Regions from separate parts of the Paenibacillus woosongensis genome, predicted to be linked through region 3. Evidence: riboswitches for the same ligand, from Rfam matches in the RefSeq annotation. Region 3 holds a riboswitch; each other region holds the start of a gene.
The links. Region 3 has a riboswitch for cobalamin ahead of metE (5-methyltetrahydropteroyltriglutamate--homocysteine S-methyltransferase). Riboswitches for the same ligand answer to the same signal wherever they lie in the genome.
Positions count from the first base shown of each region.

Region 1 (7,616 bases), 1.7 Mb from region 3:
AACTAAAGGGTAGAACAATGGTTAGAAGAATAGGTTTTTCCACAAAAAAAGCGCGGCCCCGAAAACCTCGGAAGCCGCGCTGCGCCTGACTTTAGCAAGATGCTGGTGAAGGGACTCGAACCCCCGACCTACGCATTACGAATGCGTTGCTCTACCAACTGAGCTACACCAGCACATTCACTAATTAAGTGGAAACAAAAAATATTATAACTCGATCTGAAAATTTTGCAAGTCCTCAAAATCAGGAATTTATTGCAGCTTCGCCTGCACCGAACGCAGCTTCTGCTCAGAGGAGCTCTCTTTGTCGCGCCGGTCATCGATTTTGATCGAAGTGGACACCCGCTGGGCACCGGATTGGAACGGCGACTCATGAATCGCGCGAATCGCAGCGAATACGCTATCCAGCGGCCCTTCGATAATTGTGCTCATCGAGGTGAGCGTATATTGGATGCCCTCCTGCTTCTCCAATACCCGCTGCAGCTCGGCTACGTACGGGCTTAAGCTGGTCGACCCCGTCCCGATAGGGATCACCGTTACCTCTGCAATCGTCATACTGCTCTCTCCTTCTTATAATGAAGTTCCATACTTTTTGAATAACATTCATACTGCCTCTTATTGTAACAATTTCCACCCCTTCATTTCAAATAAACTCGGCACGCCCTTATACCCAGTACCGTATCATGATCTGCATGGAGGAATGAAGTACAGGCCTCTCCCGCACCTGGAAGAGGCCCTGCACCTTGCCTTTAAAGTGATCTTCGCCCGCTTACGCCATTTCCCCGAGCTCCCGCAAATCCCCACTGTTCTCTTCGGAGACAGCCAGCTCCTTCTCCAACAGCGCCTTGATCACATTCGCTGACTTCACCTTCGCATGCAGGCATGGCAAAATTTCAATCTGATACGCCCCGATGCCGGGAAACACCTTCATCCCCTCGGCCAAGTAGTAGCCTTGCTCATAGGGATAATGCCGGTCCAGCACTTCATAAATATCCTCATACCGCCAGGTGTTGAAATGCTCCGTCATGGCGACGGCATCCAGCCCGTTCTTTCCCGCCTCGGCCATCATTTCCTTGAAATAAGCGTGGCTGAAGACTGTTTTCTTGGCAAGCTTGACATGGGTATGCAAATCTATTCTCATCGGATTCTCCTTCGTATTTGATAATAAACTATCCACATAATTCATTTATATGGAGATTTGAGCTGCAAGAACATGAAGCAGTACGACGTACAATCCTGATCGTTGCCGCCGGGATGAGAAACCAGGAGCAGCAGCTGCGCAAATTAGAGCAGCTGAACCAGCTGCGCAAATTAGAGCAGCTGAACCAGCTGCGCAAAAAATACGATCATGAACTGCCGCGATAAATGTTCACAATTTCTCTTCATCTCCCACTCGCCGCATCAGGGTTGCTTTCACCTGTTTTTTCATGATTTTTCATCCTTCAGCTAGTGAAGATGACTGTTTACAAACACTACATATTGGGGTAATGTAAGTTGCAGACAACCAAATATAGTGGAATCGGGTGATCCAGCCCTCTATTTCTCGGCTGGGGCTTAAAAGGGAAGTGCGGTGCAATTCCGCTGCGGTCCCGCCACTGTGACCGGGTGCATGCAAGAGCTTACCAAGGCTCCTTGCAGCGCTTCACTGATAGAATGCCACTGCAGATATTAACCAACTGCGGGAAGGCGTCAGTGAAGAAGTCCGGAAGCCAGGAGACCTGCCCGCTTCTGTAATTTGACACCAAATACCAGATGAACCTGCGAGGAACAGGTAGGTGTCCGCTTGCAGCTTACATACGCATTCATCCTGCATTTCATAGGATGATCCAGGCATTTCTTCAAACACGCATTCGGGCATTTCCAACCTTGCATGATCGGAAATGCCTTTTTATATGGTTGTAATGTGTAGTTTTTCGGGAGGGAAACTTTGTTATGGCGATGATGAACCCGGTTTATACAAGCCGCCAAGACATGCTGGATGAAGTGATTACATTAGGAGAAGAGATCGTTGCAAGCAGCAATCTTGAGGTGCTGCGGGAGAACGCCAACTTGAACGGCGAAAGCTTCTCTGGCAAAATGAGCAAATTCGGCAGCGAGTACGCGAAATGGTATGCGAACCATTTTGTCATGCCAAAGCCGCTCGTTCAGGCCATTCAAGACAATATCGTCTATGTGCACGATCTGGATCAATACGCGATCGGAACGACGAACTGCATCTTCATTCCGTTCGACAAGCTGCTGCGCGAAGGGTTCAACACCGGCAACGGCAGCGTAAGGCCGCCGAATTCGATCATGACGGCGATGGCGCTTGTGGCGATCATTTTTCAGTCCCAGCAAAATGCGCAATACGGCGGCGTATCCGCCAATAAGCTGGACCACGACCTGGCGCCTTACGTAACCAAATCCTTCGTCAAATATTTCCGCAAAGGATTGGACTACTTCGAAGAAGGAGACAGCGCAGCGGACTACGGCTTGATCACAATGGCTCGCTCTGATCTGCAGGTGCAGTATCCAAGGGCCTTCAAATATGCGGTTAAAGAGACCGAAAGCGAAACACTGCAGGCCGCCGAGAGCCTCATTCATAATCTCAATACGATGTCGAGCCGGGCGGGTGGACAAATTCCTTTTACGAGCATCAACTACGGCACATGCACGTCGATAGAAGGGCAGCTCGTCATCAGTTCACTGCTTGCCGCAACGATGCGCGGACTTGGCAGCGGCGAAACGCCGATTTTTCCGATTCAGATTTTTAAATGCAAGCAGGGCGTGAACCAGCAGCCGGGCGAACCCAATTACGAACTGTTCCTGAAAGCAGCGGAATGCTCGGCCAAACGGCTGTATCCGAATTTCGCCAATCTGGACGCCCCGCTCAATCTGATGTATTACGATCCGGCGAACCCGGATACCGAATTTGCCACGATGGGCTGCCGCACGCGGGTGCTGAGCGACCGCTTCGGCCGCAACCATCTGTCCGGCAAAGGAAATTTGTCCTTCAACACCCTGAACCTGGTCAAGTTGGGCCTGGAGCATGGCATAGCGTTAGGACTGCGGCAGACCGCAGATGAGCAAGGCTTCTACCGGGAACTGGAGCATTATATGGATATCGCGCTGGACGGACTGCTGCACCGCTTCCGGATTCAATCGTCCCAGAAAGCCAAGGCTTCCGACTTCATGATGCGCGAAGGTGTATGGGAGGGCGGCGAGCATCTGAACCCCGAGGATACGGTGGGAGAGCTGCTCAAGCACGGCAGCCTGTCGATCGGCTTCATCGGGCTCGCAGAATGCATGAAAGCCATGTATGGTAAACATCACGGCGAAGATACCGATGTATATAGGAAGGCCTATAATTTGATCGCCTTCATGCGCGACTATTGCGACCGTCAGAGCGAAAGACACAACCTGAACATTACCCTGTTCGCCACTCCGGCGGAAGGGCTGTCGGGGAAATTCACCAAACGGGACCGCGCTGACTACGGGGAAATTCCTGGCGTCGTTGACCGGGAATATTACACGAACTCTTTTCACATACCGGTATACTACCACATCAGCGCAGCTAAAAAAATCGAGCTGGAAGCACCGTTCCACGGACTGTGCAATGCGGGAGCCATCTCCTACATTGAGCTGAACGGCAACGCCCGCAGCAATCCGGCCGCATTCCTGCGCATCATTCAGTACGCGCTGTCGCAGCAGGTAAGCTATTTCAGCATCAACCATCCGATCGACCGCTGCTCGGGCTGCGGCTACGAAGGAATCATTGGCGCATCCTGCCCATCCTGCAACGCTAGCGAGCAGGACGTCCATATCCGCCGGCTGCGCCGCGTAACCGGATATTTGACCGGGGATTTCCAGACCCGCTTCAACGCTGCCAAACAGGCCGAGGTTCGTGATCGCCTCAAGCATTCGACATGAATATTTGCGGCTATTACCCGGAATCTATAAATGAAGGCGAGGGATTGCGGGCAGCGCTCTTTATAAGCGGCTGTCGCCATCATTGCAAAGGCTGCTTCAGTCCGGCCACCTGGAATTTCCATTACGGCGAGCCGTTTACTCCCGAACGGGAACAGGAAATCATTCGGGACATCGCCGGCAACCCGCTGCTTAGCGGAGTGTCGATTCTTGGCGGAGACCCCTTTTTCTCGGCAGCAGAGGTCAGCGCATTTCTCGATCGTCTGCGCGAGGCGGCAGGCGCTATATCCGCCTGGATTTACAGCGGTTATACGTTCGAGGAATTAACCAGAGACGCAAAGTCCCCGGAATACGGACTTCTAAGCCGCTGCCAAGTGTTAGTAGACGGACGCTACGTTGATGAGCTACGGGACCCCTCCCTGCTCTATCGCGGCAGCTCCAATCAGAGGCTGATTGACATTCCTGCAAGCCTGGCCCAGCACGGCATTGTCGAATGGCGTCCAACTTTCTCTTTCTAGCTGACTGCCTTTCTAGTATAATTATGATTTGTGTTCACTTTATTGACGTCACCGGCGCCCAGTCATATTGTGGTTGTTCAAAGCTCTTCTAGGGATCGCTTGAGTATAGCTGCAGATCTTTGGAGACCGCATATGCAGCGCCACTTTTTTTTGACGAATACTTGCAATTTAAGAATTAAAGATTTGAACATCCAAGATTCGACAATGAATTGGAAGATAGAATAACCCATTTCAAGAAAGCGAGGAATTTTCATATGCCTTCACTCGTAACGAAACCCAACAACCGCCAGCTTGCGTTCGACAATGACCGTCTCGGCATTTACGCCGATCGTATTCTGGATGGATTATATACACTGAGCAAGGAGCGCCTGCTGCGTGGCGTTACCGCTAAGCTGAGACATGATGTCGTTACCGGCGAGGAAATCAGCAGCGCCTTTACGATGTCCGCCCTAGAGCTCGTTACCAAGGACGAACCGGACTGGAAGTTTGCCGCAGCCCGCGCCCTGCTCACGACCTTATACAAAAAAGCAGCGGTCAACCGCCGTTACAAAGCGTATCCGGAAGAGCCCTACGGTTCGTTCTACCATCTCATTACCGAGCTGGTCAAAGCGGGCATCTACCGCCAAGAATTGCTCGATTGCTATACGAAAGAGCAAATCGATGAGCTGGGCGAGCTGATCGACCCGACCCGCGACCTGCTGTTCGATTATATCGGCCTGCTGACGCTCGCCGAGCGCTACCTGGCGACTGATTTTGACGGACGCACGATGGAGCTGCCTCAGGAACGCTACATGGTCATCGCGATGTACCTCATGCACCAAGAGCCTGCGGACAAGCGTCTGGACTATGTAAAAGAAGCTTACTGGGCGATGAGCAACATCTATATGACCGCCGCTACGCCGACGATGTCCAATGCCGGTAAAAAAGTCGCTGGACAGCTGTCCAGCTGCTTCATCGATACGGTGGACGACTCGCTGGAAGGCATTTTCGATTCTAATACGGACGTGGCCCGCCTCAGCAAAATGGGCGGCGGCATCGGCGTCTATCTCGGCAAGGTTCGCGCCCGCGGCTCGGACATTCGCGGCCACAAGAACACCAGCTCCGGCGTAATCCCGTGGATTCGCCAGCTGAACAACACCGCCGTCAGCGTAGACCAGCTCGGCACACGCAAAGGAGCCATCGCGGTATATCTGGACGTGTTCCACAAGGATATCCTTGCTTTCCTTGACCTGAAGCTAAACAACGGCGATGAGCGGATGCGCGCGCATGACGTATTCCACGGCGTCTGCCTCCCTGACCTCTTCATGGAAGCCGTCGAGGCTCGCGGCGAATGGAACCTGTTCTGCCCGCACGAAGTGAAGAAAACGATGGGCTGGAAAGACGAAAACGGCCGTCCGCTAGGCCTGGAGGATTTCTACGACAAAGAGGTTGGCAGCGGCGAGTTCCGTGAGAAATACGAGGAAGCGGTCAATCATCCGACACTGTCGAGAATTACAATGCCAGCAATCGATATTATGAAGCGGATCATGAAGTCACAGCTGGAGACAGGCACCCCGTACATGTTCTACAGAGACACGGTTAACCGCGCCAACCCGAACCGGGCGCACGGCATGATCTACTCTTCGAACCTGTGCACGGAAATCATGCAGAACCAGTCGCCAACCGTTGTAGAACAAGAGGAGCTGGTAACGAAGGACGGACAAACCCGTATCGTCGTTTCCAAAATCCCTGGCGATTTCGTCGTCTGCAACCTGAACTCGATCCACCTTGCCCGTGCCATACCAGCTGGCGTATTGGATCGACTCGTACCCATTCAGACGCGTATGCTCGATAACGTCATCGACATCAACAACATTGAGGTACTGCAAGCTCAATACACGAACAGCCAATACCGGGCGATCGGGCTGGGTACCTTCGGGCTGCATCATTTGCTTGCTCTGGAAGGCATCCGCTGGGAATCCGAGGAAGCCGTTAAATATAACGACGATCTCTACGAAAAAATCAACTACCTGCTAGTCAAATCCAGTATGGAGCTAGCTAAAGAGAAAGGCCGCTATCCGAAGTTCGCCGGCTCCGATTGGGAGAACGGCAACTACTTCACGTACCGGAATTACACCGACGGCACTCGTGAAGGCAAGTTCGTAACAACCGAGCAATGGCGCGAGCTGGCGGAGGAAGTCAGCAAGAACGGCGTGCGCAACGCCTGGATGTTCGCGATTGCGCCGAACGGCTCGACTTCGATCATCGCTGGTTCTACTGCGAGCATCGATCCGCTGTACGAACTGCTCTCCTACGAGGAGAAGACGACGTACAAAATCGCCAACCCGGCGCCGGATCTGTCCGAGAAGACGATCTGGTACTACAAAACGGCTTTCCTGATTGACCAGCACTGGTCGATCGATATGGCTGGAGCACGCCAGCGTCACGTCGACCAAGCGCAAAGCTTCAACCTGTACGTGCGCCCGGACATCAAGGCGACGGAGTTCCTGGATCTGCATCTGCATGCCTGGAAGGCCGGCTTGAAATCGACTTACTATGTTCGCAGCCGCGCGCTGACGATTGAAGAGTGTGAGAGCTGCGCCAGTTAAGGGATCCCAACCCACCCAAACCCTCCCTTGTCGTAAGGGAGGGCCCCCAGGGCCTGCTGCCCTCGGGACTCCCGCAAAGGGGAGTAACGTTGGAGTTGTAGAGGCGCTCCTGCTCGCTGTTCCCTTCGGGAAGGCGCTATGGGCTGGTGGGTGGAACGCTTTTCCCCCTTCGGGTACGTCTTACTTTAGGCGCACCCGGGTTACCTGGAAACACGCTGCGGAGGACTGCTGCTGTCGAGCGCACCCGGAGTAGTACGTGCAACTGGGCCGCTTGCCGCCCTGACGGGCCCGCTCAACGGTGGCGCTCCTGCATGGGAGCGGACTGCTGCTGTGGGAGGTTCGTTGTGAGGCTGCGTGCTGGGGGGCGCTGTCCCCTGCGGGGATTCGCTTGGGCTGGTGCAGGGCCTGTGGGTAATGCTTCGATGACTTACTTGTAGGTTAGTGCTTCGATGAGATCTGGAGCAGACTGCTGCTGTGGGCGGTTCGTTGTGAGGCTGCGTGCTGGGGGGCGCTGTCCCCTCCGGGGATTCGCTTGGGCTGGTGCGGAGCGTGAAGGTAAAGCTTCGTAGATCTCTGGGCGATTGCTACGAGGAACTTAGGGGCTCAA
Region 1 is NZ_CP126084.1:768,825-776,440, reverse strand. Features, by position in the region: tRNA gene QNH46_RS03375 (tRNA-Thr) at 101-173, opposite strand; gene QNH46_RS03370 (MTH1187 family thiamine-binding protein) at 250-552, opposite strand; gene QNH46_RS03365 (hypothetical protein) at 767-1,138, opposite strand; cobalamin riboswitch at 1,502-1,737, shown strand; gene QNH46_RS03360 (anaerobic ribonucleoside triphosphate reductase) at 1,930-3,906, shown strand; gene nrdG (anaerobic ribonucleoside-triphosphate reductase activating protein) at 3,903-4,421, shown strand; gene QNH46_RS03350 (ribonucleoside-diphosphate reductase subunit alpha) at 4,676-7,009, shown strand.
Region 1: another riboswitch for cobalamin. It lies ahead of QNH46_RS03360 (anaerobic ribonucleoside triphosphate reductase); the one in region 3 lies ahead of metE (5-methyltetrahydropteroyltriglutamate--homocysteine S-methyltransferase).

Region 2 (7,616 bases), 830 kb from region 3:
GACTGAAGCTGTATCGGAAGGAGCGGCATATTTTGCTGGAAGCGCCAGAGCCGATGGACAGTTTGGGCAGCGCGGTATATGGCGGCGGAATGCATTCGCTCCAGCGCTTTGTGAATATATACGTGGACAGGTTCTATCACTGTGAAGATCCGGTGCGGGATACCCGGAATTTGCTAGGCGAATGGGGATATCCCGAGCAGGGAACGGCCGGGCTGCTTACGGCGGTGCAGCTGAAGCATGCGGCGGTCGCCGAGGAGCAGGGCGCCGACTTCGGCGTGCTGTGCTGCGCGACGGCGGGCGTGTCCAACGCGGCCCGGGCTGGCGTGCCGCGGACGACGTTCCCCGCCTCTTGGACGCCGGGCACGATTAATATTATGCTCGTCGTCGACGGCAGAATGACCCCCGCGGCCATGGTGAACGCCGTCATCACGGCGACGGAGGCCAAGGCGGCCGCGCTGAGTGATCTCGGCGTGCGCGACGCCGAGAACGGCCTGACCGCAACCGGCACGACGACGGATGCGGTCATGCTGGGCGTCAGCCAGCGGGCCGAGTGGCCGCTGCTGCACGCCTACGCGGGAACCGCGACCGATCTGGGCGGCACGATTGGCCGCCTGGTGTACGACGCGGTTCGCGAATCTTTGGCCGCGGCCGGAGGGCCGAAATGACGGCCGCGTGGTGGGTGCTGCCGGTCGCGTATGCGCTTGACCGGCTGCTTGGCGATCCGCGCTGGCTTCCCCATCCCGTCGTCGGGATGGGGAAGGCGATCGCCGCGATCGAGGCGGCCATTCGCCGCCTGGTGCAGCCCCGCGCCTACCGTGCTGCGGGGCTGCTGCTGCCGCTGCTTGTCGCGGGCGGCAGCTTTGCCGTGACCTGGGCTGTGCTGCGCTTGCTGGCCCAGGTCAGCCCGTGGCTCGCCGCGCTGGCGGAAGCCGCGCTGATTGCCACGACCATCGCGGCCAAGGGGCTGCAGGCTGCCGGCATGGAGGTGTGCGGCCATTTGCGCCGCGGAGATATGCCGGCTGCGCGGCGCGCACTCGGCATGATCGTCGGGCGCGACACCGCACACCTCCCAGAGCCGGAAGTGGCGCGCGGCGCGGTGGAGACGGTCGCCGAGAATATCGTCGACGCTGTCGTCTCGCCGCTCTTCTTCGCGCTGCTGGGCGGGGCTCCGCTGGCGATGGCTTACCGCGCCGTCAACACCCTCGATTCGATGGTCGGCTACAAAAATGAGAAATACATCGATCTCGGCTGGGCGTCGGCCCGGCTTGACGATATCGCGAATTATATTCCCGCGCGCCTTACGGCCCTGTTGTTAATTGCCGCTGCCTGGCTGCTGCGCTTCAATGCCAAAGGGGCTGCAGCCATCGTGCGGCGCGATGCTTCGTCCCATCCAAGCCCGAACAGCGGGTACCCCGAATCAGCCGTCGCCGGAGCGCTTGGCGTTCGCTTGGGCGGGGAGAATTCCTATCATGGCGTGGTGTCTTTTCGCGCGTATATGGGGGACAAGACCCGTGAGCTGGAGGCGGAGGACATTCCAAAAACGGGCCAAATGCTGTTTGTAGTTTCAGATATATTCGTGCTGCTGGGAACAGTAGCGTGGCTGGCGTTAGCGGGCGGATTTTAGTTCCCGATCAATATGGTAAAAGCGGTTATTGGGAGGCGGGATGATTGAAGAAGCAAAAGAGTTACGCAGCTGAGCTCTGGCTGGTCCGCCATGGCCGTACTAGCTGGAATAGGGAGCGGCGCTATCAGGGGCATTCGAATGTTGCTCTATTGGATGATGAAGCGTCTGGACTGGAGGGTCTGAAGAAGGAGCTTGGGGGCGTTTCTTTCTCTTCGGTATATTGCAGCGATCTGCTGCGCTGCCGCCAGACCCTGGAGAGGGTCAGGCCAGATCTTGCCGGGAAGGCTGTATACGACTCGCGCCTGCGGGAGATGAACTTTGGGCAATGGGAAGGGCAGACGTATGAAATGCTCAAGGATAACCTGGTTTATCGCGCCTGGATTGATGATCCGGTATCGGTAACTCCACCCGGCGGGGAAACGTGGGACGATTTTCACCAGCGGGTAAGAAGTATCTATGAGGAGTGGGTCAACCTGGCGCAACGTAACCCATGCCCAGATCATAACATGGGGCAGCGGATTCTTGCTGTCACACATGGGGGCGTCGTCTCGCTCGCAGCCTCATTGCAGCGTCCTGGAACGGGATTTTGGGATACGGCTGTCGAAGCTGGAGGCGTACTTCGGCTTGGAATCGGAGAGAGAGCTGCAGCGGATTAGCGGATCAGGAGTATTACGATACGTCCCAACAGCATAAGGCGTTGCTTGTGCAGGAGAAAATAAATCAAAGCTGATTATTATGCATCAATACCGACAAAGGAAGTGATGGGCATGCCAGAAACAAGAACGGGAACATCCGTGCAACTGGCGGTTAGTGTGCTAGATCTGGTTCCCCGGTTGCCCGGGTATTCGGATGAAGAGGCGTTAAGACAAGCTGTGTCTTTGGCACAGCATGCCGAAAAATGGGGCTACACCCGGTATTGGACGGCTGAGCATCACGATATGCCCGGGCTGGCCTGTACTTCGCCTGAGGTGCTGCTGGCCCATGTCGGAGCAAAGACAGAGCGGATTCGCCTCGGTTCGGGGGCCGTTCTGCTGCCCCACTACAGTCCGCTGAAAGTAGCAGAGTGGTTCCGGCTGCTGGCTGCATTATATCCGGGCAGGATAGATTTGGGACTGGGACGGGCTCCAGGTGGAGAAGCGCACACTGTTATGGCTCTTAGCGGCAATTTTTTAGCACGGGTTGCTGAGCTGCCGAAGACGATCGCTTCGCTGCTGGAGCTGCTCCAGGACGCTTACGAGTATGAGGGGCATGCCGTAACCGCACGGCCGCAGCCGCAAATCGGACCAGCGGTCTGGATGCTCGGAACGAACAAGAAAAGCGCGGAATACGCGGCCAAATTTGGAACGGGTTATGTTTTTGGACAGTTTATGAGCGAGCGTGACGGCGTAGACATATTGGCCGCCTATCGGGCAGATTTTACGCCCTCTGCGCTGCAAAGCGCGCCAAAGACGCTACTGGCCGTTAGCGTAATTTGCGCAGGGACGGAGAGTGAAGCTGCGCATTGGGTACAGGTGCTCGATGAGACGGCAAGACAAACGGGGTGGGGTTCGTTCCGAAGCATAAGCGGTACGCCGCATAGCGTGCATAAGCAGCTTAAAGATATGCAGTGCGAATACGCCAATGACGAATTTCTGATCGTTTGCCCTATTCCTGACTATGCGGCAAGGCTGGAATGCTACAGACTGCTGGCCGAGGCTTTACGGGGGGTGGCGGCGTTTGATGGTGCGTAATAGTGACCCGTATATCGCTGTAAAGGAAACTTGATCCGTGCAGACGGGCAGAAGTGAGTTCATGGTTGGGAGCGAGATTTATATGTATAAAGAAAACAGCTGCGGTTACATTTACACTTACGCCAGCCATGAGAATGAGCGGCGGCTATGCGAAATGGAGCTCGCGGCTTTGTTTGGACATTCGCCGAATACGGAAGGGTACATCGCAACGGACAAACGGATGGATCCGAGCCGCAGTCCATTTATTTCATACCGGATAGATATCCTGCTTACTGGAGATGATCCGGACAGCGTGGCCATGCAAGCGGCCGAGCTTGATCTTCAGGGCAAAACATTTAAAGTCGTATGCATAAAGCTGGGCGGCATGCTTGCATTTAGCTATGAGGAGCAGCGCGAGCTCGAGCGGCAGATCGGCGGTCGGATTCGCGGTAGAGCGGATATGCGCAATCCCGAGGTGACGTTCGGCCTAATGTTCGTTGATGGGGGCTGGCTGCTTGGAATATGCCATGCGGCAGAGTCCGTTTGGCTGCGCCATAAGAGCAAGCCGCGCAATTATTCCACAGGACTGAGCACGGCTGTCGCCAGGGCTTTGGTGAACATCGCGGTGCCCGAGCCGTACGCTGTCAAGGCCATCGACCCATGCTGCGGGATGGGAAATGTGCTGATCGAGGCGTTATCGATGGAGATCGATATCGTGGGCCGGGATATTAACCCGTTGGCGGTCCGGGGAGCGAGAATCAATTTGCGCCATTTCGGATACAGCGATGATCGGGTCAGCCTGGGCGATCTGAATGAAGTAGGCGAGCTTTACGATGCGGCTATCGTGGACATGCCGTACAATTTATGCTCCGTACTGTCACCCGGGGAGCGCGGCGAAATGCTGCGCAGCATAAGACGGTTTAGCCAAAGGACAGTCATCGTTTCCACGGAGCAGCTGGAGAAGGAGATCGTTGACGCCGGTTTTCGCATTCACGATTACGGAACGGTCAGCAAAAGTTCTTTTGTCAGACATATTTGGGTTTGCGGAGCTAATCGGTAAGGGATGAATGATTGTCATCTGTGCGGTTTTCCCCTATAATCCAATACAGACGAAGATGTATGAATGCCTAGTGCCAAATGGAAAAACCGTAGGTCCCAAGGCGGCGCTTGTCCGCAAGCTTCCGCCACGGGTTAATAGGGAAGCCGGTGCAATTCCGGCACGGTCCCGCCACTGTAAACAGGGATGAAGCTCATGATATGCCACTGTCATTCGTTAAACCCGCACTCTGCCTTACTTTGAAGGTAGTTGCTGGAAAGGGACACGCGAAGATGGGAAGGCGAGCCGAATCGGCAACCTGGAGTCAGGAGACCTGCCTATGGGAATCAAGAGACGGTCCTTCGAGGAAAGGATACGTTCTGCTAAAAGAGCTATGCTGCGGACAAGCTGGGTGGCTTGTACCGTACATGGACTTGTTTGTAGACGTAGCCCGATCCTGCACGGATGGGGCTTTTTCCTGTCTTTTTGCTGTATTTCCATTGAGAACGGGCTTTTCATGTACAAACTATACGCCTTCTAAGGAGAGAGAGAATTCATGAACAAATTTAGAAAGTTCTGGGGGATTTGGCTTCTAGCAATCATGCTCGTCGTGATGGCTGGCTGCGGCAAGGATGCGGCAGGCACGAACACTGGAAATGCTCCAGCTCAGCAGGAACAGAACGCTCAAACCGGACAGGGGGTGCAGGGGGATTCTGCGTCTGATGCGCAGCGCACAGCCTATCCGTTGACCGTGAAGGATGTTACTGGCGCGGAATTCACTTTCGAAGCTGCGCCGCAAAGAATCGTTTCGCTGGCTCCATCGGAGACGGAAGGATTATTCGCGCTTGGGCTGGATGAGCAAATCGTAGGTGTGTCCGATGTCGACGATTATCCCGAAGCGGTGAAGGACAAGCCGCGGATGGGCGGGTTCCAGGTCAACGTTGAGGCGGTCATCGCCGCCAAGCCGGATCTGGTGCTGGCCGGCAATCTGATCGCCCCGGCAACCGTAACAAGCCTTACCGATCTCGGAATCAAGGTTTATCAATCGAATCCGACCAATCTGGACGAAACGCTGGCGAATATTAGAGCCGTAGGGGAAATTACCGACCGGCAGAAGGAAGCCGAGGAAGTTGTCGCCCAAATGGAGAAAGAACGCGATATGGTCTTGGATGCCGTTAAGTCCTTGACTCCGGAACAGAAAATGAAAGTCTACATCGAGTTTTCGCCAGGCTGGACCGTTGGGAAAGGCGTGTACATGGACGAACTGATTACGCTGGCCGGGGGAGAGAACGTAGCTTCCGATCTGGAAGGCTGGAACGAAATCAATGAAGAGAACATCATTAAAGCCAACCCGGACGTTATTCTGTTTGCCAAAAATGTCGTCGACGAGAACAACAAGACGATTGGAGATATGATTAAAGCACGTGGTGGCTGGGATCAAATTACGGCCGTAAAAGAAGACCGTGTCATCGGCCTGGATGATAACCTGCTCAGCCGTCCTGGCCCGCGCGTGACCCAGGGATTGATTGAAATGGCACGGGCCATTTATCCGGAATTGATCCAGCAATGATGAATAAATTGGCGGGATACGGAACGGCGGGTTTGGTACTTCTGGCTGTTACGCTGCTGGTCTGCATCGGCGTTGGTTCCGTTTTTCTGCCGACCGGCGAGATTATCGGCATTTTGCTTCACCGCCTGCCATGGATCGGCAGCATGATTACGCCGGACTGGGACGTCTCGGCAGAGCAGATCGTTATGCAGGTACGGCTGCCGCGCGTACTGCTCGGCATGCTGGTCGGCGCTTCTTTGGCGGTGGCGGGGGCCGCATTTCAGGGCGTGCTGCGCAATCCGCTGGCAGACCCGTTTACCTTAGGCGTTTCCTCGGGCGCGGCGGTCGGTGCGGCTACGCTGATTTTCTTTGGTTGGCAGTTCTCTTTAATCGGCGTGTTTACGCTGCCGGTCATTGCGTTTATAACAGGGGCAAGCACACTGCTTGTCGTCATGTGGCTGGCCAGGGAAAACGGGAAAATTCCGATCGAAAGCCTTATCTTGTCGGGCGTGGTCATGCAGTCTTTTCTCGGTGCGATCGTTTCTTTTTTGACGGCCATGTCGAAAAAGACGGTGAACGAAATACTATACTGGACGATGGGAAGTCTCAGTTTGCGCGGATGGTCGTATACGATCATCCTTTTCCCGTATTTGGTCATTGGGCTGCTGTTCCTGTGGAGCCAGGCCCGCAGCTTAAATCTGCTTGCGCTTGGTGAGCGTCAGGCATCCCATTCCGGGCTGAATGTTGATCGCACGAAGGTCTTGGTTTTGCTTGTGGCAACGTTAATGAGTGCGGCGGCTGTATCCGTGTCTGGGGTCATCGGTTTTGTCGGCTTGGTTATTCCCCATATGATACGGCTGATAACGGGACCGGATTATCGGTTGATTATTCCACTCTCCGCGCTTGGCGGGGGGATATTCATGATGTGGAGCGATTTGGCCGCCCGGACGGTATTGGCCCCAACGGAGATCCCTTTGGGCGTGGTCACGGCCTTCGTCGGCGCTCCGTTCTTTGCTTATCTGCTGTACCGCAATAAGAAGCGGCGAATGGAGGAGCTGCAATGATCGAAGTACAAGGGGTAGAGAAATCCTATGGACGCCAGACGGTGCTCAAGGGGATTGACTGGCAGGTGCAGCGGGGCGATTTCTGGGGAATTATCGGGCCGAACGGCAGCGGAAAGACGACGCTGCTGAACGTGCTGTCAGGTGTAGAGAGTCCTGAGGCCGGGGAGGTAATGCTGGACGGCAGGCCGCTCGCAGCCTATGGGCGCAAGGCGCTGTCTAGGAGGCTCGCCGTGCTTCAGCAGGACGGCTTGCCGCCGATGGCTTTTCCGGTGCGCCAGGTGCTGGAAATGGGGAGGTTCCCTTTTCAAAATTGGCGCGGAAAGGAAGAAGGAAACGGTGCCGAGGTTTTGCTCAATGAAATTGTAAGCCGTCTGGATTTGCAAGGGCTGGAGAACAAGCCGCTGCATGTGCTTAGCGGCGGGCAAAGACAGCGGGTTGCCCTCGGCAAAGTGATGGCGCAGCAGCCGGAGCTTGTGCTGCTGGATGAACCGACGACCTACCTCGACATCCGCTACCAGATGCAGTTCATGGAACTGGTCTCGAGCTGGCAGCGGGCCGAACATTTAACGGTCGTTGCCGTGATGCATGATTTGAATTTGGCGGCCTTGTATTGCGACAAGCTGCTTGCTTTGCG
Region 2 is NZ_CP126084.1:1,663,258-1,670,873, forward strand. Features, by position in the region: gene QNH46_RS07280 (adenosylcobinamide amidohydrolase) at 1-665, shown strand, start outside; gene cbiB (adenosylcobinamide-phosphate synthase CbiB) at 662-1,624, shown strand; gene QNH46_RS07290 (histidine phosphatase family protein) at 1,669-2,280, shown strand; gene QNH46_RS07295 (LLM class flavin-dependent oxidoreductase) at 2,392-3,354, shown strand; gene QNH46_RS07300 (THUMP domain-containing class I SAM-dependent methyltransferase) at 3,437-4,393, shown strand; cobalamin riboswitch at 4,467-4,725, shown strand; gene QNH46_RS07305 (ABC transporter substrate-binding protein) at 4,926-5,939, shown strand; gene QNH46_RS07310 (FecCD family ABC transporter permease) at 5,936-6,982, shown strand; gene QNH46_RS07315 (ABC transporter ATP-binding protein) at 6,979-7,616, shown strand, end outside.
Region 2: another riboswitch for cobalamin. It lies ahead of QNH46_RS07305 (ABC transporter substrate-binding protein); the one in region 3 lies ahead of metE (5-methyltetrahydropteroyltriglutamate--homocysteine S-methyltransferase).

Region 3 (7,616 bases):
GCCTCTGATGAATCCGTGCACATTACCGGCGCCCGGATCGTTATCGATGGGGCCGAATCCCTGCTGTAGTTTTTAAATTTATCCATATAGGCATTCAAATTCACATGAACAAGGAAACCCCGCCCCGATTCGCACAGCGACTCGGGACGGGGTTTTGTACTGCTGTAGGACAAATGACGCCTGTATGGTAAAATGCTAACAGCACTTTGTACATGAAGGAGAAGAGAATGACAAGGCTTCCTATTGATGAGGTTATTCCGGAGCTTAAGGCCTGTTTGCAGTCCGCGGGGACGGCCATTCTGCTCGCGGAGCCGGGAGCAGGCAAGACGACGCGCACGCCGCTTGAACTGCTCCAGGAGCCCTGGCTGGAGGGTCAGGGCATCGTTATGCTGGAGCCGCGGCGGCTTGCCGCCCGTTCGGCGGCGATTTATATGGCCGCGCAGCTTGGCGAGTCCGTTGGCCAGACGGTTGGCTACCGGACGAGAACTGACAGTAAAACATCGGGCCGGACAAGGATTACGGTTGTGACAGAAGGCATTCTGACGCGGATGCTGCAGCATGACCCGGCCTTGATGGGGGTCGGGCTGATTATTTTTGATGAGTTCCACGAGCGGAATTTGCATGGCGACATCGGTCTCGCCTTAGCGCTGCAGAGCCGTGAGCTGCTTCGGGACGATTTGCGGCTCTTGATTATGTCGGCAACGCTCAATCCCGAGCCGTTGGCCGAGCTGTTTGGCGGCGCGTCCGTCATTCGCAGCCAGGGGCGGACGTACCCGGTGGAGACCAGGTACGCGGCAGGGCCATTAAGCCAAGCTCCGTTGGAGCAGGCGGTGGCGCGAGCGGTACGCAGCGCGCTTGAGCAGCACGACGGGAGCTTGCTGGTGTTTTTGCCCGGCGCACGGGAAATTCGCCGGGTGGAGCGGTCGCTGGCACCTATCGTGCCAGGCGATGTGCTCTTGGCGCCGCTATACGGCGCGCTGCCTGCGGAGCAGCAGCAGCAGGCGATAGCGGCAGCGCCGCCGGGCAAGCGCAAGGTGGTGCTTGCCACGTCGATCGCGGAGTCAAGCCTGACGATCGAGGGCGTGACGGTGGTCATTGACAGCGGCTTGCGGCGTACGGCGCTGTTCTCCCCGCGCACCGGCATGAGCCGGCTGGTCACCGTGCGCGCCGCCCGGGACTCCGCTGACCAGCGGCGGGGGCGGGCCGGGCGTACGGCGCCCGGCGTGTGCTACCGCCTCTGGAGCGAAGCGGAGGACCGGCTGCTGCCCGAGCGTACGGCGCCGGAGATGCTGGAGGCGGATCTCACGCCGCTCGCTCTGGAGCTGGCGGCCTGGGGGGCGGGCTCGCCGGAAGAGCTCGCCTGGCTTGATCCGCCGCCTGCGGCGCCTTATCGGCAGGCCGTGCGGCTGCTGCAGCAGCTCGGAGCGCTTGACGGCGAAGAGCGCATTACCGGGCATGGGCGCAGGATGGCCGAGCTTGGGCTGCATCCGCGTCTGGCCCATATGCTGCTGAAGGCAGCGGATTTGGGACTGGGCCGGCCGGCCTGCCGTCTGGCCGCACTTCTGGAGGAGCGCGATTTGTTCAGAGGAGCGGCTGGAGCGGGTGAAGACAACGATATCCGCAGCCGGCTGGCTCTGCTGATGGGGAAGGAAAGTTTGTCCCGGAGCACGGGAGTCCCGTTGCTTCAGGCGGAAGAACGCGATCTTCAGCGAGTGGCAGCCGTAAGCGTCCAATATGAGCGGAGGCTTGGGATCAAGGAATTAGCGCAAGCGGGAGAAGAGCAATGGTTTGAGGCTTGCGGCCTGCTGGTGTCGTTTGCATATCCAGACCGGATCGCCAAACGCAGAGCTGACGGCAGATATTTGCTGCGCAGCGGCCGCGGCGCTGTCTTCGCCAGGAAGCAGCATCTTGGAGAATCTCTCTATCTAGCTGTTGCAGAAGTTGATGATGAAGGGACAGAGGGGCGGATTTTATTGGCTGCTCCCCTGGAACGGGATGATTTGACGCAGTATTACGGTGAACATATCCGGGAAGAGAGACAGGCGGAATGGGATGAGGAAGCAGGGACCGTCCGTGTTCGTCTGCGGGAGACGCTAGGGGCGATTGTGCTTCGGGAACAGCCGGTTCAGCCTGTGGCCGAGGATTTGACGAAGGCGCTGCTGCATGCCGTAGCAACGCTTGGCGTGGGGATTCTGCCTTGGAATGACAAGGCTCGGCAGCTGCAGGCCCGCATCGGATTTCTCCGCAAGCTGAGCGAGCGCTGGCCGGATTTCTCCGACGAAGCTTTGGCGGAATCTGCGGGAGTATGGCTCGCGCCTTACATCGCCCATTTTCGCAAACGATCGGACTTGCAGTCCCTGTCCCTGGCGGCGATTTTTGATAATGAGCTGGGGTGGGAGCTGAAGCAGGAATTGAATGCACAGGCGCCAACGCATTTGTCAGTACCCAGCGGCTCCCGAGTTCAGATCCATTATGATCAGGGAGAGCCATATGCCGCAGTCCGTCTGCAGGAGCTATTCGGCATGATGGACACGCCTCGCATCGGCTACGGAAAGGTCCCGGTTATCATGCACCTGCTGTCACCAGCTAGGCGTCCCGTACAGGTTACGGCCGATTTGCGGAGTTTTTGGGACAACGCTTATTTCGAGGTGAAGAAGGATTTGAAGGGCCGCTACCCGAAGCATTATTGGCCGGATGACCCGCTTCAGGCCACGGCGACGAATCGAGTGCGCCCGAAATGAACCTCATTTATTTACGGAATAGATGACTGGAAGCTTGGAGCCATGGGCAGCCATCCGCAAGACGAAGCGGATGCTCTCGGGCTCTATTTTTGTACCTTGCATTTTTGCGTCCTGTTTGTTTATGGTATGTGCAGAATTTGTCTCATTTCCAAGACCCCCTCGGCTTGGCCCTGTTCGGAAATGGATGAGGATCCTGCTATTTGCTTTACCGCAAAGCTTGCCAGGCTCAGGTCTATGGCGTATATTCGGTGGAGTACGCCAGCCAGCTTGAAGCAAGCACAAGTAACATTATTATGAAGGAGACTAGGCCATGAAGGTAAGAGTGTTAGTCGTTGACGATCATCCCCATGCCCGCGAGGCCATCGGTGAAATATTGTCGGACGATGACTGCTTTGAAATTATCGGATATGCCGAGAATGGAGACGAAGCCCTGCTGCAGACAGAGCTGTGGATGCCTGATCTTATATTGATGGATATCCATATGCCGGGCAAAGACGGTTTGGAAACAACGAGGGAAATTAAGCTGAAATATCCTTACGTCAAAATTGTGCTGATCACCGTCTCCGACGATGCAGCTCATCTGTTTGAAGCGCTGAAGCAGGGAGCGCAGGGCTATTTGCTGAAGAACCTGGAGCCGGGCACCTGGCTGCAATATTTGCGGGCGGTCGCCAGTGACGAAGCCCCGCTGTCCAGTGAGCTGGCTTTCCGGATTCTTCAGGAATTTCCGCTGTCCAAGAAAAATAACAGCGCTGATCACCCGCTTACGAGCCGGGAACGCGAGATTTTGAACTGGGTCGCCAAAGGGTTGACCAACCGGGAAATCGCCAAGGAACTGCAAATTTCCGATCAGACGGTCAAAAACCACTTGAAAAACATTTTGCAAAAGCTGCATTTGGAAAACCGCGTGCAATTGACGAGATATGCTTTGGAGCAAGGTTGGATCGAAAGCTAGCTCCTAATTATCAAATTTCATCATGTGAAAAATTCACAATAGTAACCCAAAAAGCTATTTTGCTCCTATTTGCCAATCCTGCTTCCTACTACGGCACTTAGCAACTAATCTATCGTATTAAAAGAGCTGTTGGACGGCTATTGTGAAAAATTCACAGCTATTCTATACTTTGAAGAAAGAGCAGGAGGTGGAACGATGGCCTTTATGATTGCACAACGGGCATATATCAAGCTCTATTTGATTTCGATGGTAGAGCAGCGAAGGGGCTACGGTTACCAGATGCTTGAAGAGTTGAAGGAAGAGTTCAAGCCGTTTGGCTATGTTCCTCCGCAGAGCGAAATATACCGGGCCCTTCATGAGCTCGTGCAGGAAGGGGTACTGTATCGCTCGAAGCATCTGAAAGGGAATGATCCCAGCGTGGATTTCCAAGAAATCGTACTCTATGATTTTACCGATGACGGACATGAGAAGGCCGAGCTGTACAAGAAGCAGGTTAAGGTCGATTTAGACCGCTGCATCGGTATGTTGAACAAGGCTGTTGCCGATAATTATTGAGTTTTGTGCATAAATAGGACATATTTATTCTAGGACTAATCCGATTTGTATTGTATTATTTGACAACATGAAGTAACATAAATTGTATATTCATAACCGAATATTGTGGGAACAGGTGCTTCAATCACCGTCGATTGAAGCTTAAAAGGGAAGTCCGGTGCAATGCCGGCGCGGTCCCGCCACTGTAACAGAGGAGCTGGGAGCATGGGTGCCACTGATGATCCGTCATTGGGAAGGCAGCTGTCCAGTTATGATTCTGAAGCCAGGAGACCTGCCTGTTCTGTCAGCACTGCTGTACCTACGGGAGATAGGGAGGTGTTAAAGATTTGAGCCATCGCGCAGTAGACGAGGGTCCTCTTTAGCCATTCCAGCTATAGGGGACCCTTTTTGTTATTGGAAGAACTTACACTGGGGAGGAATTGTGAATGAGTCATACGGTAAAAAGCGGAAATTTAGGTTATCCGAGAATCGGCGGACAACGGGAATGGAAAAAAGCGATTGAAGCCTATTGGACTGGCAAACTGGACGAGCAGCAGCTGCACGGGCAATTAACGGAAATACGGCTTCATAATTTACGGCAGCAGCGGGATCAGGGGATCGAGATCATCCCTGTAGGCGATTTTACGTATTACGATCATGTCCTCGATATGGCCGTTATGTTCGGCCTTGTCCCGGAGCGGTTCTCCTATAGCGGCGGCGAGGTATCTCTGGACACGTATTATGCCATCGCCCGGGGAAATAAAGAAGCGCCGGCCAGTGAAATGACGAAATGGTTCAACACGAACTATCATTATATTGTTCCGGAGCTAGGCGGCAGAAAACCGCAGCTAACGGTAAACCGTCCGCTGGTTGCTTACCGCGAAGCCAAAGAGAAACTGGGGATCGATGGAAGACCTGTGCTGATCGGGCTTTACTCCTTCCTCAAGCTATCGAAAGGGTTTAACGAAGCGACGGAGTGGGATCATTGGGTCGAGCTGCTGCTGCCGCTATATGTTCAAGTACTTCAAGAGCTCGCCGCAGAAGGTGTAGCCTGGGTTCAAGTGGACGAGCCGTCTTTGGTGACCTCTGTGTCGGCCGAGGATATAACGCGGGTAAGAGCCATTTACGAAACAATTCAGCGCAAGGCTCCGCAAATTTCCATTCTGCTGCAAACGTATTTCGAAGCGGTGGACCGTTATGAGGAGGTCGTGTCTTTGCCTGTTGCCGGCATCGGACTTGACTTCATTCATGGGCTGGACGGCAACCTGGCTGCCCTGCGTAAATTTGGATTCCCGGCGGGCAAGACGCTTGGAGCGGGCATGGTCGATGGACGCAATATTTGGCGCACGGACTTGTACCGCCAGAAGCAGCTGTTACTTGAAATCCTGGAAATGGCTGCGGATTCCGAGGTTATCGTGCAGCCGTCCTGCAGCCTCCTGCATGTGCCCGTGTCGGCTAAGCAGGAGCAGACGCTGGTGGCCGTGCTTCGCGACGCTTTGTCCTTTGCCGAAGAGAAGCTGGGTGAAGTCGTCGCATTGAGCGCTGCGGTGAGTACAGGCATTGACAGTGTGAAGGGGATATTCGAAAGCAATCGCATCGCCCTCGATAATCTGGCCAAGGATCCAGCTCGCAACCGGGCAAACGTAGCGGCCGCGGTAGAGAAAATCGCCTCTGAACCGGCTGCGAGGGGAAGCGAGTTCGCCATTCGCCGCAAAAAACAGAAAGAGAAATGGCATTTGCCGCTGCTTCCGACGACGACCATCGGCAGTTTTCCGCAGACGGCAGAGGTTCGCTCCGCCCGTCAGAAATGGCGCAAAGGGGATTGGAGCCAGGAGCAATACGAATCCTTTATTAAGGAGCATATTCAACAGTGGATTTCCCTCCAGGAGGAAATTGGCATCGATGTGCTCGTACATGGCGAATTCGAACGTACGGATATGGTGGAATTCTTCGGCGAGAAGCTGCCGGGATTCGCCTTTACGAAGGGCGGCTGGGTTCAATCCTACGGGACGCGCTGCGTGAAGCCGCCGGTCATCTACGGGGATGTTGATTTCGACCAGCCAATGACCGTGAAGGAGACGGAATACGCGCAATCCCTGACGAACAAGCCGGTCAAGGGAATGCTGACCGGGCCGATTACGATTCTGAACTGGTCCTTCGTGCGCAGTGATTTATCGCGTGAGCAGGTCGCTTATCAAATCGCGCTGGCGTTGCGTAAAGAGGTAGAGGCGCTGGAACGAGCAGGCATCGAGATGATTCAGGTCGACGAGCCTGCGCTGCGTGAAGGGCTGCCGTTGAAACGCGAAGACTGGGCGGGGTATCTGGACTGGTCCGTCAAGGCGTTCCGCGTCACGACGTCGACTGTGCGCGATACGACCCAAATCCATACCCATATGTGCTATTGCGAGTTCCACGACATTATCGATTCCATTCGTGCACTGGATGCGGATGTCATCTCTATTGAAACCTCGCGCAGCCATGGCGAGCTCGTTCATAGCTTCGAAGAGCATACGTACGATCTCGGCATCGGTTTAGGCGTATATGACATTCACAGTCCGCGAGTTCCGTCGGTTGAGGAGATGACCTCCATGATCGACCGCGCGCTGCAGGTGCTGGATCCCGAATTGTTCTGGATCAACCCGGACTGTGGCCTGAAGACGCGGGGAGTGGATGAGACCGTGAAATCATTGAAGAATATGGTGCTGGCCGCCAATCAATACCGCGCCAAGGAATCGCTGGTCGGCACCAAGTAATCCGCTGACTTTTATGTAAATATGGTAAATCATAAGACTGCCCTGAATAGGTTATAAAAGTAACCTGAGGGGTAGTCTTTTTGATTGCCTAAACATAGCAGTTACACTTATACTCTCTCTATACGCAGGAGGAGATTACGAATGTTACTGGAATGGGAAATTATTATGAAGCTGTTTATCGCGCTTCTGTTCGGTTTGTTTATCGGCATCGACCGCCAGCTGAAGCAGAAGCCGCTGGGCATTAAGACGAGCATGGTCATTTGTATCGCGAGCTGTCTGGTGACCATCGTCTCCATACAATCGTTTCACAAATTCGCCGGACCGGATCATCCGAATATGGACCCGATGCGCCTGGCAGCGCAAATTGTCAGCGGTATTGGTTTTCTTGGCGCCGGGGTTATTTTGCGGAGAAGCAATGAAGGCATTTCCGGACTTACGTCGGCAGCGATGATATGGGCGGCGTCGGGTATCGGGATCGCAATTGGCGCCGGATTTTATCTTGAAGCGGCGCTGGCGGTTGTCCTGCTCATTTTGGCGGTGAATTTCATTCCTTATATGATCAAATGGCTTGGACCCTATAAACTGAATCAACGCGATGTCTCCGTCAAAATCGTGATGGAGGATCGAGGCAACGTT
Region 3 is NZ_CP126084.1:2,494,112-2,501,727, forward strand. Features, by position in the region: gene QNH46_RS11395 (SDR family oxidoreductase) at 1-69, shown strand, start outside; gene hrpB (ATP-dependent helicase HrpB) at 228-2,741, shown strand; gene QNH46_RS11405 (response regulator) at 3,052-3,693, shown strand; gene QNH46_RS11410 (replication termination protein) at 3,889-4,248, shown strand; cobalamin riboswitch at 4,345-4,541, shown strand; gene metE (5-methyltetrahydropteroyltriglutamate--homocysteine S-methyltransferase) at 4,674-6,980, shown strand; gene QNH46_RS11420 (MgtC/SapB family protein) at 7,122-7,616, shown strand, end outside.

Region 4 (7,616 bases), 2.6 Mb from region 3:
CGTCGCCGTCTCCCGACATGAGCCCGGATTGAACAGCCGAATCCACATAAGCGGCAGCCCAATCGGATACTTGCTCACGGTCTTTGAGAGTACGGTTCGGGGCTGTGCCCTCCCCTGCATTCAGCAGCATTTGCCCTTGCATGCGCACAAGAATCGTAGCCATTTCCTGTCTGGTTATTTGTTGATTCGGCCCGAAATGATGATCGCTCAAGCCGGAAATCAGACCTCTCTCCTTAGCCGCAGCTACATATCCGGCGTACCAGGAGCCTTGGCTGACATCCTTGAAGCCCGCCGTATTTGCAGACGGCTGTTCGCCTGCCAGCTTGACGACCAGTACCGCGAATTCCGCACGGGTCAAACCACGTTTTGGTTCAAACTGCGGCGTCGCCGTTCCGGTTCCTGCCATCAAGCCCAGCTCGGTCGCTTTTTCAACCGCTTCCTTGGCCCATGCAGATATGGAAGCTTGATCCCCATATACAACTGGAGCCGGTTTGGAGACGGCAGGTTGTATATCGGACATATCGAACAACGGGCTTTGCTTCTTCAGCATCCGCTCATACGCACTAAGCGCCATTAGCCCCTGGTGGGTTGCCATATAATCGCTAGCTTCTCCTGCCGTATGGGCGAAGCCGCCATCCTTGTTCACAAATGCCTGCAGCGCTGTGAGCAGGTCGCCGCCGCTCTTCACGAACCGCTGATCGTCCAGTGGAATATTAAGGCTGGACAGGGCAATAATCACTTGCGAAATGCTCTCGCTCGTCTCGACGCCCCACGCTTTAAAGCCTCCACTGGCGAGCTGCTGCTGTGATAGCCAGGCCAGCGCGTTATCCGCAGCCGCTTTGACCTCTTTGCGGTTCTGGTAGTTCGCCAGAGCTTGCAGCGCCATGGCTGTCATATCGATATCGCTTTGGCCGTTGGACGACTTGCTGATCGGGAATCCACCATCGGTGTTCTGCTGCTGCAGCAGCGAAGCGACCAGCTTGTCCCGTGTCCACAGCGCATCGTTTGGAATATCCGCCTTGGCTGCATCTAGGGACAGCAAAGCGAATACGAGTCCGTTTGTACCCTGATTCATCATGCGCGCATTGTTGTAGATTTTCTCCAGCAAGTCTGTCCCCGCTACGCTGCGCGGGTCCTTGCCGATTGCGGCAACAGCCAGCACCATGCGCTCGTAGTCCGTCACTAAGCGGAAATCACCGTTGTTCTCGCGAACATGGCTCTCGAGCACCGAGTAATACTCCGCAGGCACTTGCTTGCCGGAGCGAGCTAAGGCCAAAGCGTCCCAGTCGTTAAAATTATCGTGCTTGGCGAAACTGCGATTGTTCAAAATCCAAGCCGAAGCCTTAGCAATTGCTGACTTGATACGCTCCAGAGAAGCCGTTTGCTGCTCCGGCGTTGCCGCTGCGGCTTGTCCTAAGGCTCCTTCGGCAGCGCCAATGCCAGCAGGCCCGCCAGCTCCAGGTGCTCCGGCGCCCGGTGCTCCTTGTCCGGCGTCTTCGTCTTCAAGATCTTTGCCGAGATTTGTAGTATAACGCCAGCGGAGAACATCGCCGTTCTGCAGCGTATACAGTCCTGCGCTGTAATTTGGAAATACCCCGTTTACCTGATACATCCAGCCGCTCACAGGCCCTTTGTCAAACTCGCCTAAACCGTTTATTGCTTGAACATAAAGGGTAGCATCTGAACCGATGTAATTCATAGAAATACCGCGCCCTTGCAGCGCTCTCTTTAGGACTGTAAATGCGGTATCTCCATCCTGGAGCGTAACCGTGACAGGCGCAATAATGTCACCTTCGCCAATCGTGTGTTTCTCTACAGACAAAGTAATTGTACGCACAGCTGGAGGAGTTACTATGCCGCCTCCTGTACCCGGATTGCCGCCATTGCCAGGCGTGCCTTCCCCATTGCCGGGAGCTCCGCCATTGCCAGGAGTGGTACCGCCGTTGCCCGGACTACCTCCTTGTCCAGGAGTATCCTTGGTCTTCAGGTCGTAAGCGATGAACTCCGTGAAATGCGTTGTCTTGATGACTAAATCCCCACGATCGTCTGCATAGGCATATACATCTTCCGTTCCTTGCGAGGAGTCGTTGTATTTCGGAATCGGATGGAAGCTTCCATCGCTGCCGATCCAGCCGGCATGCCTGCTGCCCTGCCCAATCAGCTTCAACGTTACATGACGGCTGAAATCAATCCGATCACTGCCGCCGATCTTCACGCGAATCGCAATCTGAGTAAGTTCCTCGTTCGTTAAAGACAATACGGCGTTTACCTTATTAATCAACGAGTTATCCGTGGAGCTCAGCTTGCTCGGCAGTTGAATCTGGCGATTCCAGCCTGATGTAATGACCTCAGTATTTGGTGCAATATCAAAATACGTACTGTCTGTAACTGAAGTGACCTGCGGCAATTGCGCTTTAGTAAACTCTAGGATGACCCTGTCTTCTGTCAACGGATCTCCATATGACCCGTTCTCAAAATGAGTCTCACCATCTGGAATTGAAATGATCCGTTCGTGAACCGGCCCGGAGGAAGCCGGAACAACTACGTTCACTGCCTCGCTGTCGCTTTGCCCGGCCAAGGCATCTGCCAATGCCTGCACGGATATTGTGCCTTCGGCTGCTTGGCCTGTAAGGGCAATGTTAGCCAGCTGGTTATTGAGCAGGGTTACGCCCGCAACCTGCAGCCCTGTCGTACCAGTGTCAATAAGCCAGTGATTTGCCTGCTCTGCAGCCGGCGTAAATGTATCTCCTACCAGCTTGATTTCAATCGCCGGGTTCAAGGCTCCATGACTGATTTCAGATGCTGCTGGCGTTATGCTCGCCCAGCGGCTGTAATAGAAATGTACCTGATCGCCGGGCTGAATAACATAATCGCCCGCTCCGACTAAAGGAGCAACACCATTGACGTTGTACATCCAGCCGTCCCAGCCGCCCAAAGTTCCGGCGGCCTGTCCGCCAATCGCCGTGACGTAAGCATTGCTGCCGCTGCCCGTAATGCTGTAACTGATCGGCGGCACAGCGGTATCAAGACCCTGCTTCATCACATCAAGCGCTGTAATTTCTCCGCCGTTCGAGGCTACCGTGACAGTCTGAGGCGCATACAGCTCGCCGTCCATTCCGGTCACTTGCAGCTGTGCTGATATACCCGGCTGAACCGGCGTCGTTTCAGCGATACGATACCAGGTCGACTGCCCATGCTGGATGTCGAGCAGTGCAATAAGCGCCTGCTCCGTAGACATGCTGTTCATTCTCGTGTCGGCAGCTTTCCATTTGAAGGAGCCGTCAGCCAACTGGAACAGCGCATAGGCATCCAATACCGAATGGCCGTTCTTGATCCACTCGGAGGATAATGCATCGTCGCCTACAGCCACCAGTCCGGACACTGTAGTCGACAGACTATTCGAATTGTCTCCGGATCCCCATGTCCCGGGTGAGTTAAACCCGCCATGATCGAGCTGCCGCTGCTTCAACAGCTCCTTTGCGCGCTGAATAGCGCTGTCCACCGCGCTCTGCCCCTGGTATTTGCCAAGCGCCAGCAACGCCATACCGGTCATGTCCGTATCGCCGGACGACCCAGTCGGTGTTAAACCGAATCCGCCATCCGCATATTGGCAAGATAGCAAATAGTCCAAAGCTTTCTTCGCCGCCGCCGCATCCCATGTGCCTACGTCCGCGCCGAGTTTGACCCCGGCATCCATAGCAAGCATAGCCCAAATATGCTTGTTAACGCCGCCGATCGCCCCTGTAGCAGGATTCTGCTGTGCTGCAAGCTCAGCCCATAAATTTCGATCGGTCTCCCAAGCATGCGCCGGATCTTTCCCCATAGCCAGCAGCCCGAATATGTATCTGATATGCTCGGTTCCCCCGTTATTGGCCGCTAAATTAGGCGCCGTCGTCTCCCAGGAAGGCAATCTCCAGCTTCCATCCTGCAAATCTTCTCCTGCGCCCCATAAAGCTACCAGCTCCCACCAGGACTCGATTCGTTTCGTCGAGCCGGCATCACTATACTGCTTGGCATAGTAATCCACAGTGCTCGCAATCATACTGCTCAGCTGCGTGTTGCTGGTTCCTCCCGCCGCCTTGGCGAGCTGAGGATTCACTAGAGACAACAGCAGCATGAAGCTCATCCATAGAGGCAAGCTTCTCTTCATCCAATTCTTCCAACTGTTCAACGTCCGCTCTCCTTTACCATCCTTTTTTGTGGACAACAAAAAAAACACCTTTCCCATAGAGAAAGATGTTTCCGAAGATTTGTCCGTGTAGCACTATACACACTCGGCCGCTCCAATGACTAAACACGACGGCAGCAGCACGAATAAACATCTCCATCTCATCCTCGTGAGAAATTACAGAGCCCTTACACGGCAGGTCTCCTGGCTTCGCATCATCGCTTCAACTATCCCCTTCCCGTTGATGATCAACAGTGGTTTTATGATAGTCAGCTCCGCGTTACAGTGGCGGGACCGCGTCGAATTTTCATCGAACTTCCCTATTAAGCTGCGTCATAATACATTATGGGCAGCACCGTATAAGTAGAATATAAAATTGATTTGATTCCGGGTTATTGTATCAGATTTCACGGGTTTAGACAAAGGTTTTTCTGCATTGCTATCGCGATAACGGTAATTGGGCCAATCATCGCTAGAATTGTTCTGGCCCGGCCGCTTTCTTCAAATAACCCGTTAGCCTTCCCCGGCCTAATCAAACCGCTGCGTCTTATACCACTTGCTTTCCCGATGCATGATTTTGTCCATGATCATGTTATAAGAGGCACGGAGTGAAATGACAAGGAATAGCTGTGCGTAAGTAAAATACGTAATACAGGACAGTACGAAGTTCCGGACGTTGCTCTGCCCGATATCGGAAGCCAGGGCAAGGTTGATCTGCAGTACGTACAAGTAATACATCAGCGCCCAGGCGAAGATCAGATAAATGTACACATCGCCTTCAAACTGAAAGGGAGACAGCACCTCCGGTTTAAATAAAGCGATGAGCCAGTAAGCGATGTTGACGACAATGATCAGGTCGGAAATCACGATCGTGACCAGAAACCAGAAATAGCTGGCCATATAATAAAGGACATGCAGCTTGATGCGCCAGCTCGAAGGCTTGAACAAGTGGTGAAAATTGTCCAGTACGACCTGGTAGTTCCCTTTGGCCCATCGTTCGCGCTGCTTCATATATACGGATAGCTGCTCCGGCTCCTGCTGGTAAGCCTCGGCCTGCGGGGCCAGCGCAATAAGCTGGCCCCTGGAGAGAATTTCAAACGAAATGGCCGTATCCTCGGTCAGCGCCTGCTCGTCCCAACCGCCGATTTCTTTGATCAGCGACGTTTTGATAATAAAGTTCGTGCCCGGTATCGTCCCCAGCTTGAACAGCTCCCACATGCCGGTATGGAGCACCCGCTGCATCGTCACCAGCTCCAAATTAATGCACCTGGATAAGAAGTTCTGCCCCCGGTTCCGGGCCTTGTTGCGTCCAAACACCGCCCCGTACAATTCCGGCTCCTCCATCGCCTTCTGCACGAGAAAGAGCAGCGAATTTTTCTCCGGCGCAGCGTCCGCGTCAAAAATGCAAATCCACTCCCCGGTGGCATGCTCCAATGCATCGTTCAAGGCGCCTGATTTGCCGCCCGTTCCTTTACGCTCCATGATGAAGAAGTCCCGATGCTGGTACATGGGCTGAGCCTTAAGCGCCTTTAGCCGCCCTGCTGTATTATCCGTGCAGTTATCCGCCACGACGATAAACTGAATTTTGTGCTCGGGATAGTTCAGATGGAGAACATGCCTCGCCGTAGCCGTGATGACAAGCTCTTCGTTGTGGGCTGGAACGATCACGGTCACCGTGGGGAAGCCTTCCATATCGGCAGGCATTGTCAACGGCGTTATACTCTGCCGCCATACAAAGCGAATGGCTCCGGTCATGATGATGATCGATTGAAATACGGCAATCCAGATGCTAACCATGCACAGTATCAACAATACATCAGCCACTGAATTTCCCCCGATCATATTTTTTATTTACTCTGTTCCGAAATACAAGGGTAGCAACCGTTAAAATGACAACAGTCACCGCAAATATGAAGCTGACTCCAATACATAATGGAATGAACCAGTCGACGTACGACGCCATAAGCAAATCCGGCACCTCCCTCCCGAATCCAGGGCAATCCCTCTAGCAATTAAATGTACTCCCCTATCAAATCCGTTTCGGAATATCTCTCCAGTGCAGCGATAATTGCGTCGATATCCTTATACTTGCTGAACTGCTCCTTCTGGAATACGATCGTTCCCGCGCGAATGACGAGCTTAAGGGGGCGCCCATTTCTATCCAGGAAATGAATATCCATCAGGGCCAGCTTGATCCGATCCGCCAACGCCTGCAGGAAGTCATGGTTGGTCATCGGGCACAGAATGATAAACCTGCCCTGCTCCAGGGAAAATTTATAATCCTCATAACGGATCTGAGTCTGAATAATGCTCGATAGCTCCTGCAGAAGCAGGGCATAACGCTGCGAACCTAGCAATTCCTGCACCAGCGGTAGAAAATCGATTTTGAACATCGCCATGCAGAAGCTGTAGCGTTCTGAGTACCTGTTGGCCAAATTAGACTGCTTGACGACAATTTCGGCCAGCGCCTCTTTGTTGCCGAGTGCCGTATCGAGATCAACCTGCGGTGTACGCTGCTCCAGTTCTGCCAGCCGCTGGATGACGATCTTGCTACGAATTAGCGCCGATTTGATTACAGCGGCAATACCAACATTGGCCGGTACAAGCAAAATCCACAAAAAAGCCAAAACATCCAGACGCGCAAAAGTCGACAACCATACAAAATACCCGACCAGGAACACGAATACTCCGACGACGGACACCCCTAATGGAAGTATCAGCCCGATCAGCAGTGCCGCCAAGGCCGCGATGCTGAACGCAAATTCCGCCCCGGTATAGCTCTGCTCAAGATAAACGTTGAGAAAGACGAAAAACTGCTGTACGATCGCCAGTAAAATAAGCAGGATATAGCCCGATGCCATGCGATATGCCGGTATGTTGCGCCTCATAATCAACCTTCCTTCTATGTCGTCATCAGCCCAAGGAGAGTTCTGGCTTACAATCCATGGATGTAAAAAAATAGGCATTCCCATATAAAGCCTCATACGGGAAGTGCCGTATATTTCGATCTTTTAATACTATATTCTACAGATTCAAACTATACACTTTCTGAACAATTACCCTAAATTAAGGATTTTGCAAAGCTGTCTCGGCAAGTAAAGGAAGAATATTATCAAAAAAATGGGTGTTCTTGTTAAAAACATACCCGCCAGAAAAGGATGTGTCCTTATTTTTAAGGGATATCATTTGTTTGCTCAACTGCTTGGCCCATTCCTTATCCCCGCATTCCAAGGCTAGCAGTATGGCAAGACCATACACCGATGGCGATTCGTAAGAGACCTCCGCCGTGCGGGTTGCCCGGTTATAGCGTCCTTTAATGCTTTTCTGCTGGCTGAGCTCCTTCTTCAGGAATGAGATAAGGGGGGTCGGCTTCTTGCCCAGCTCTGCACGGTGAATGCCTATCATTAATTGATCGATGAGATTAACATCGTCGCCGTATGCATATTTC
Region 4 is NZ_CP126084.1:5,047,218-5,054,833, forward strand. Features, by position in the region: gene QNH46_RS23225 (S-layer homology domain-containing protein) at 1-4,171, opposite strand, end outside; cobalamin riboswitch at 4,346-4,543, opposite strand; gene QNH46_RS23230 (glycosyltransferase family 2 protein) at 4,697-5,992, opposite strand; gene QNH46_RS23235 (diguanylate cyclase domain-containing protein) at 6,181-7,056, opposite strand; gene QNH46_RS23240 (glycosyl hydrolase family 8) at 7,235-7,616, opposite strand, start outside.
Region 4: another riboswitch for cobalamin. It lies ahead of QNH46_RS23225 (S-layer homology domain-containing protein); the one in region 3 lies ahead of metE (5-methyltetrahydropteroyltriglutamate--homocysteine S-methyltransferase).